One region of the Pseudoalteromonas sp. Z9A5 genome, then DNA from elsewhere that is predicted to be linked to it. Evidence: predicted binding sites of a transcription regulator. Region 1 holds the regulator's gene; the other holds the start of a gene.
What was found. The regulator NrdR, encoded in region 1, represses ribonucleotide reductase genes. The targets are predictions, from matches to a motif close to AAACACNANATNTNGTGTTT.
Positions count from the first base shown of each region.

Region 2: nrdA (class 1a ribonucleoside-diphosphate reductase subunit alpha) is a predicted target of NrdR. The motif match lies at 2,757-2,776, and genes of this name have one in related genera.

Region 1 is NZ_WTLC01000023.1:52,488-56,951, reverse strand. It holds gene ribBA (bifunctional 3,4-dihydroxy-2-butanone-4-phosphate synthase/GTP cyclohydrolase II) at 1-469, opposite strand, end outside; gene GQR56_RS12960 (riboflavin synthase) at 499-1,152, opposite strand; gene ribD (bifunctional diaminohydroxyphosphoribosylaminopyrimidine deaminase/5-amino-6-(5-phosphoribosylamino)uracil reductase RibD) at 1,170-2,306, opposite strand; gene nrdR (transcriptional regulator NrdR) at 2,309-2,758, opposite strand; gene glyA (serine hydroxymethyltransferase) at 2,863-4,119, opposite strand; gene thrC (threonine synthase) at 4,389-4,464, opposite strand, start outside.
Region 2 is NZ_WTLC01000016.1:49,490-53,953, reverse strand. It holds gene gyrA (DNA topoisomerase (ATP-hydrolyzing) subunit A) at 1-926, opposite strand, end outside; gene ubiG (bifunctional 2-polyprenyl-6-hydroxyphenol methylase/3-demethylubiquinol 3-O-methyltransferase UbiG) at 1,103-1,813, shown strand; gene GQR56_RS09950 (HAD-IA family hydrolase) at 1,813-2,487, shown strand; gene nrdA (class 1a ribonucleoside-diphosphate reductase subunit alpha) at 2,899-4,464, shown strand, end outside.

The sequences.
Region 1 (4,464 bases):
CAAGCCCAGCTAAACGAGCCAAATCACAGCCGGCTTCAGTATGCCCAGCACGAGTTAATACTCCGCCTGGTTGCGCCATGATAGGAAAAATATGACCAGGCTGAACAATATCACTTGGTATTGCACCTTTAGCTATAGCAGCTTGCACTGTACGCGCTCTATCTGCAGCAGAAATACCGGTTGTAACACCTTTAGATGCTTCAATCGACATTGTAAAGTTAGTTGAAAAAGCAGCACCATTATTTTTAACCATTAGCGGTAAATCAAGTTGCTCACAACGCTCTTGCGTCATGGTTAAACAAATTAAACCACGACCATGAGTAGCCATAAAGTTAATCGCTTGTGCACTAATATGCTCAGCTGCAATAATTAAATCGCCTTCATTTTCTCTATCTTCATCGTCCATTAAAATAACCATTTTACCGGCTTTAATATCATCGATGATTTCTTGTGCGCTGTGTAAATTCATAAATTTGCTCGTGTAAGTTATCAGTTTCGTTATTTAATAAAACCCGCTTTAGCGAGTAAGCTCATCGAAATATCAGAGCCAGTAGGTTGCTCTGCACCTTTTATAAGGCGCTCTAAATAACGTGCAATTTGATCGACTTCTAAATTAACCTGAGTACCTACTTTAAAATGAGCAATCGTAGTTTGCTCACTAGTGTGTGGGACAATTGTTAATTTGAATTTATTACCTTCTACAGCATTTACTGTCAGGCTTATACCATCAATACATACCGAACCTTTGTACGGAATGTATTTCATTAAATTTTCGTCGGTTGTAAGCCAATATTCTGTAGCTCGCGCATTAGGAGTAATAGCTGTAATAGTTGCTATGCCATCAACATGACCAGATACAAGATGACCGCCCAAACGCGAAACCGGTTGCATGGCTTTTTCAAGATTAACCGTTTGCCCTAAAGCGTAGTGAGAAAAACCCGTTAAACCAATCGTCTCATTTGATAAATCAGCACTAAAACCATCTATGTGCTTATCAACCACCGTTAAGCAAACACCATTGGTTGCAATACTGTCGCCTAGCTTTACGTCTTTCATATCAAGGTCAGTACTTTGAATACGAATGGCTAAGTCGCCTTGTTTTTTTTGTAATAAAGCAATTTTACCTGTGGCTTCTATTATTCCAGTAAACATAGCACTACTCTTTTTTATTAAGTGGTTTTAATGAGTTTTTTTACCGCTGTAATACGCAAATCATCGCCAATACGCGCACACTCATTAAATGTTAAATCGATTGTATTTTGCATACTCATCAATTCAGGAAAATTTACTAAACCTTTTGCATCATGACCCATGAGTTTAGGCGCTAAATAAAAAACAAACTCATCTATTAAATCAAGCTCTGTCATTTTACCAGCAAGTGTTGCGCCAGCCTCAAGCCACACATTATTAAACTGTAGCTGACCAAGTTTTTGTAAAACAGCCAACAAGTCAACCTTACCGTTACTTTCACTCACTTGTATATGCTTTACAAAGTGCGGCCACTGTAGTGATTTATCAAGCTTAGTTGTAAATATTATTACATCGCTTTGAATTTTAAATAAAGCTAGGTTAGGCGTTAAACGGTTACGAGAGTCAATTATAACACGCACGGGCTGGCGAAGCGGTAAATCAGTGGGAAGTGCATTCGGTAATTCGCTTAATCGTACATTGAGTTTAGCATCGTCTACTAATACGGTATCAGCTCCGGTTAAAATAGCGCAGCTTTGCGCTCGATATAATTGTACGTCTTGGCGAGCAGCGGGACCGGTTATCCATTTACTTTGCCCATTTTTAAGCGCTGTTTTACCGTCAATACTTGCTGCCATTTTGCAGGTCACATAAGGTAAACCTTGCTCCATTCGCTTAAAAAAGCCAACGTTAAGTGCGCGAGCTTGTGATTCTAGTAACCCGTGAGCAACCTCAATACCAGCATCAGCTAATATTTTAAGACCCTTGCCTGCAACTTGTGGGTTTGTATCAACCATAGCGGCAATTACTTTTACCACGCCCGCCTTTTTTAAACCTTCAGCGCACGGCGGCGTACGCCCATAATGACTACAAGGCTCAAGCGTTACATAGGCAGTTGCGCCTTTTGCATTATTGCCAGCTATTGCCAGTGCATTTACTTCAGCATGACCTTGGCCAGCTAATTGATGAAAACCCTCACCAATTATTTGATTGTTTTTAACTAATACACAGCCAACATTAGGATTAGGCGTTGTAGTAAATCGACCTTTTTTGGCAAGCTCTATGGCGCGTGCCATATACATTTCGTCATGTTCGGTAAAAGTAGTTTGGCTTTGCATTGTTACTCCCCTAAGCGGGCAATTTCTTCGCCAAATTCACGTATGTCTTCAAACGAGCGATAAACAGAGGCAAATCTTACGTACGCTACTTTATCAAGCTTTTTGAGCGCTTCCATAATGCATTCACCAACCAAATGGCTTGAAATTTCTCGCTCACCCGTTGCGCGTAGTTGCGATTTTATTATATTCACTACTTCGTCTACTTGCTCGGTGCTCACTGGGCGTTTTTCGAGCGCACGGTTTAATCCATTTAAAAGTTTATCTTCGTTAAATGGTTCGCGGCTGCCGTCTTGTTTAATAACACGAGGCATAACCAATTCAGCGCCTTCAAATGTAGTAAAGCGCTCGTGGCAGTCGTTACACTCACGACGCCTGCGAACTTGATGGCCTCCGCCAACAAGGCGTGAGTCAATAACTTTAGTATCTTTTGCGGTACAAAATGGACAATGCATAACTCGGTACTTCCGTTTTAAAACAAAAAAGACCGCTAAATAGCGGTCTTTTATCTTAGCAAAAAACTAAGCTTATGTGATCTAAATTACTGCTGCTTATGCAATTAAGCGTAAACAGGTAATTTTGCACAAATTGCTTTTACTTTTTCTTTAACTTGCGCCTGTACAGATTCATCTGAGATGTTATCTAGTACGTCACAAATCCAGCCAGCAAGCTCTTTTGATTCTACTTCTGTAAAACCACGACGAGTTATTGCAGGTGAACCAATACGCAAACCAGATGTAACAAACGGTGAGCGAGGATCGTTAGGCACTGAGTTTTTATTAACGGTGATGTTAGCGTTGCCTAGGGCAGCGTCTGCATCTTTACCGGTGATATCTTTATCGATTAAATCAAGTAAAAATAAGTGGTTTTCAGTTTTATCAGATACGATTTTGTAGCCACGTTCTTGCATAACTGCAACCATTGCTTTTGCGTTTTTAACAACTTGTGTTTGGTATACTTTAAACTCTGGTTGAAGCGCTTCTTTAAATGCCACTGCCTTTGCTGCAATAACATGACATAAAGGACCACCTTGACCACCAGGGAACACAGCACTGTTAAGCTTTTTATAAATAGCTTCGTCGCCACATGCAGAAATAATTAAACCACCACGAGGACCAGCAAGTGTTTTATGCGTAGTTGTAGTAACAACATGAGCATGAGGTACTGGGCTTGGGTAAACGCCTGCCGCAATTAAACCAGCAACGTGAGCCATATCAACAAACAGGTAAGCACCGATTTTGTCAGCAATTTCACGGAACTTAGCCCAATCAACAATACCTGAGTACGCTGAAAAACCACCAATGATCATTTTTGGTTTATGCTCAAGTGCTAATGCTTCAACTTGTGCGTAATCAATTTCACCCGTTGCTTCATCTAGTCCGTATTGGATTGCATTGTAAAGCTTGCCAGAGAAACTTACGTGAGAACCGTGAGTTAAATGACCGCCATGAGCTAAGCTCATACCTAGTACAGTATCGCCAGCATCTAATAATGCTAGAAAAACAGCAGCATTTGCTTGCGAACCAGCGTGTGGTTGTACGTTAGCGTAGTCAGAACCAAATAATTCGTTAGCACGGTCAATTGCTAATTGCTCAACAACATCTACATGCTCACAACCGCCATAGTAACGCTTACCTGGGTAACCTTCTGCGTATTTGTTAGTAAGCTGTGAGCCCTGTGCTTCTAGTACGCGTGGGCTACAGTAGTTTTCAGATGCAATTAGTTCAATGTGCTCTTCTTGGCGAGCAGTTTCTTTAGTGATTGCGTCAAATAACTCTGGATCAAAATCCGAAATATTCATGCTACGTTCTAACATTGGGGTCTCCTAGGGCAACGTGTATGGTGTTTTTTAGAGGCTTTATTGTACGCTTTAAACGACTCTTTGCCTACGCTCTTAAGTTGAGGATATTTAAACAGGGATTGAAACTATTTCACAGCTCTTTTAAGATGATATTTTTTAATAAATACATAATTATTTTAAATGCATTTTATTTTCTACATTTAATTAACTAATGAAAGCCCTTCTTTTTTATAATTAAAACTCATAAAAAAAGCGGCCTAAACCGCTTAACTTTCTATCTTGTATTAACCTAACTTAGCGAGCATTTCAGTGCGTAACGCGTCGTAATCGGCGTTTATATCACTTGCTAAGCATGGTTTT
Region 2 (4,464 bases), on a different contig from region 1:
CGTTTGATCTCGATAACGATACGCATACCGTCTTTATCTGATTCGTCACGAAGTGCACTAATACCTTCAATTTTTTTATCTTTAACTAGCTCCGCAATTTTTTCAATCAAACGTGCTTTGTTAACCTGATAAGGTATTTCGTGAACGATGATAGTTTCACGATGTGTTTTTTCATCTACTTCAATTTCAGCGCGGGCACGCATGTACACTTTACCACGACCCGTTAAATAGGCTTGCTCTATGCCTTTTTTACCGTTGATAATAGCGGCTGTTGGGAAATCAGGACCCGGGATATAATCCATTAACTCTAAAATAGTTAATTCAGGATTTAAAATAAGTGCTAAACACCCATTCACAACTTCAGTTAAGTTATGAGGAGGAATATTTGTAGCCATACCTACCGCAATACCCGATGAACCGTTCACTAGTAAGTTAGGAACTTTCGTTGGTAAAACGTCAGGAATTTGTTCAGTGCCATCGTAGTTAGGAACGAAATCAACCGTTTCTTTTTCAAGATCGGCTAATAATTCATGCGACATTTTTGCCATACGTACTTCTGTATAACGCATTGCTGCTGCTGAATCACCATCAACCGAACCGAAGTTACCTTGACCATCTACTAACATATAACGAAGTGAGAATGGCTGTGCCATACGTACTATAGTGTCGTAAACTGCACTATCGCCGTGTGGATGGTACTTACCGATTACGTCACCGACAACACGTGCCGATTTTTTGTAAGGCTTGTTCCAATCATTACTAAGCTCATTCATTGCAAACAAAACGCGACGGTGAACCGGCTTTAAGCCGTCACGCACGTCTGGTAATGCACGCCCTACAATTACACTCATTGCGTAATCTAAGTAGGAGTTTTTCAACTCGTCTTCAATATTGACCGGCTGAATGCCATGGGCGAGATCAGTCATTGATATCACATTCCTTCAGTATCTGCTCTCAACAACCCGGTATTAGGTATCAAGAGTATTTGTTATTATTGCTAACAACTATGCTATCACAATTAATTTTAATTTACAGGCGCAAAACTTTGCGATTTATCAATTTTGCCCTATATAATGGCCCCAGATTGACGAGGAAGTATTTTATGACCGAACATCAAAATGTAGATCACGCAGAAATAGCAAAATTTGAAGCCATCGCAGAGCGTTGGTGGGATTTAGATGGAGAATTTAAACCTCTTCACGAAATTAACCCGTTACGTTTAGACTTTATTGCAAATAAAACCCAAGGCTTATTTGATAAAGAAACACTCGATGTAGGCTGTGGCGGCGGTATTTTAAGCCAAAGCATGGCGCGTATGGGCGCAAAGGTAACTGGCATCGATATGGGTCAAGAGCCTTTAAACGTTGCTAAATTACATAGTTTAGAAACAGGCGTAAGTGTAGATTACATAAAAGTACCTGCAGAAGAATTTGCAGCACAGTATCCAGAACGTTATGACGTAATAACATGTATGGAAATGCTAGAGCACGTACCCGACCCAGCTTCTATAATCCATTCAGTAGCAGCACTTGCAAAACCAGGTGCCGATGTATTTTTTTCAACTTTAAATAAAACACCTAAAGCGTACTTGTTTGCCATTGTTGGTGCTGAAAAACTTTTAAAAATGGTACCTGAAGGCACACATGACCATAAAAAGTTTATAAAACCTGCACAACTTATTGCATGGGCAGAGCAAGCTGGTTTAAAAGTACGTGCAAGCACTGGGCTCTCTTATAACCCATTATCAAAGCAATATACGCTTAATAATGACGTTAGCGTAAATTACATACTTCATTTTGAGAAGTTAGCTTAATGACTAGCTTTCAATCACCCCTTGTTGAGTACGATGCATTTTTATTTGATTTAGACGGCACCCTACTAGACACCGCTGATGATTTAGGCGCCGCTTTAAATAAAGTTCTGCGTGCGCAAAACATAGATGAAGTAACAAGTGATGTATACCGTCCTGCAGCATCTAATGGTGCTGCTGCGCTTTTAGAGGCTGGTTTTAAGGATAAGTGGGTTGAACAACCTCAGACACAGCTAATAAAGCAATTAATTGACGAATACGCTAAAAACATAGCAACACATACAACGTGTTTTACAGGTGTTGAGCCTTTACTTATTGCGCTTGATCAAAAAAAGATCAAATGGGGGATCATGACTAACAAGCCTGGTTTTCTAACTGATCCTCTTGTGGCTGCTATTCCAGCATTAAAAAATGCGCAAGTTATTATAAGTGGTGACACGCTAAAAGAGGCTAAACCTTCCCCTCTTCCTTTACTACATTGTGCAAAGCTAATGGGTATAAAACCAAATCGGTGTTTGTACATTGGTGATGCGCAGCGTGACATTCAAGCAGGTAAAGCAGCGGGTATGCATACCGCTTCTGCTCTTTGGGGGTACGTGCCAAGCCTTAACGAAGTTTTGAGTTGGGAAGCCGATTTTAATTGGCAAAGTCCTATTGACGGTTTTAACCATATATAGTGCCATGTTAATTAATAAACACTATATATTGTGATCTAGTCAGTTTTTAGCCAAAGTTTGTCGATAAAAAACTCAGTTACAATTTATTTTTTTAAAGCGCAAATTTAGCATATGATTAGTTGATTTTTGCAAATTTCAACTTAACCGAATGATCAAAGGTTAATGCTCACTAACACAAATGTGTTATCCCAAAGTTATCCACAAATAGGGGCAATTATGTCCCTTGCAAAACGACTCAGACCACACTATCTTGTGATCTCTAAATTGAACAACACCAGATATTGTGGCCAAATGTTATTCAATAAATTCACTCATTAGGTGAGAATTATAATAAACGAGTATATATCTTGCTATTGCGAGGTATAAATCATTGGCCAAAATACTAAACTCCCTAGGAACACAGGCAAAGCTATGAACCAACAGTTATCTGTAAGCAAACGTGACGGTCGTAAAGAGCCACTTGATCTTGATAAGATCCATCGCGTTATTGAATGGGCCGCCGAAGGTTTAAACAACGTTTCGGTTTCGCAAGTTGAATTAAAGTCACACATTCAATTTTACGATGGTATTCGTACTAAAGACATTCACGAAACCATTATTAAAGCCGCTGCAGATCAGATTTCAAAAGAATCACCAGATTACCAGTACTTATCAGCCCGTTTAGCTGTATTTCACTTACGTAAAAAAGCGTATGGGCAATTTGAGCCACCACGTTTATTTGACCACGTAACAAAAATGGTTGGCGATAAGCGCTACGACGCTCACTTACTTGTTGATTATACAGAACAAGAATTAGACGAGCTTGATGCATACCTTGATCATTCTCGCGATCTTAATTTCAGCTATGCGGCAGTGAAGCAATTAGAAGGTAAATACCTTGTTCAAAACCGTGTATCTGGCGAAATTTATGAAAGTGCACAGTTTTTATACATTTTAGTAGCGGCGAGTTTATTTGCTGACTATCCACGTGAAACACGCGTATCTTACATTAAGCGTTTTTACGATGCCGTATCGTTGTTCAAAATTTCGTTACCTACCCCTATTATGGCGGGCGTACGTACCCCAACACGTCAATTTAGTTCATGTGTATTAATAGAGTGTGGTGATAGCCTTGATTCAATCAATGCAACATCATCTGCGATTGTTAAATACGTTTCACAACGTGCAGGTATAGGTATTAATGCAGGTCGTATTCGTGCGCTAGGTAGCCACATTCGTAACGGTGAAGCGTATCATACTGGTTGTATTCCTTTTTATAAGCACTTTCAAACAGCGGTTAAAAGCTGCTCGCAAGGTGGTGTACGTGGCGGCGCTGCAACATTGTTTTACCCGCTTTGGCATTTAGAAGTAGAAAACCTACTTGTGCTTAAAAATAACCGTGGTGTAGATGACAACCGTGTTCGTCACCTAGATTACGGCGTACAATTTAATAAACTAATGTACTCTCGTTTAATTAAAGACGACTACATTACGTTATTTAGCCCATCAGATGTGCCGGGGCTTTACGATGCATTTTTTGAAGACCAAGCTGAATTTGACGCGCTTTACGTAAAATACGAACAAGACGAGTCTATTCGTAAAAAACGTATTAAAGCCATTGAGCTTTTCTCTATGTTTGCTCAAGAGCGTGCAAGTACAGGTCGTATTTATTTACAAAATGTTGATCACTGTAATACACACAGCCCGTTCATTGCTAAAGTTGCGCCTATTCGCCAATCTAACTTATGTTTAGAAATTGCATTGCCAACTAAGCCACTTAATAACGTAAACGACGAAGAAGGCGAAATTGCCCTTTGTACACTGTCTGCGTTTAACCTAGGTGCAATAGAATCACTAGACGAGCTTGAAGAGCTAGCTGAGCTTGCAGTACGCGCACTTGATAACTTACTCGATTTCCAAGACTACCCTGTACCGGCTGCAAAAAATGCCACTATGGGTCGTCGTACGTTAGGAATAGGTGTAATTAACTACGCATAC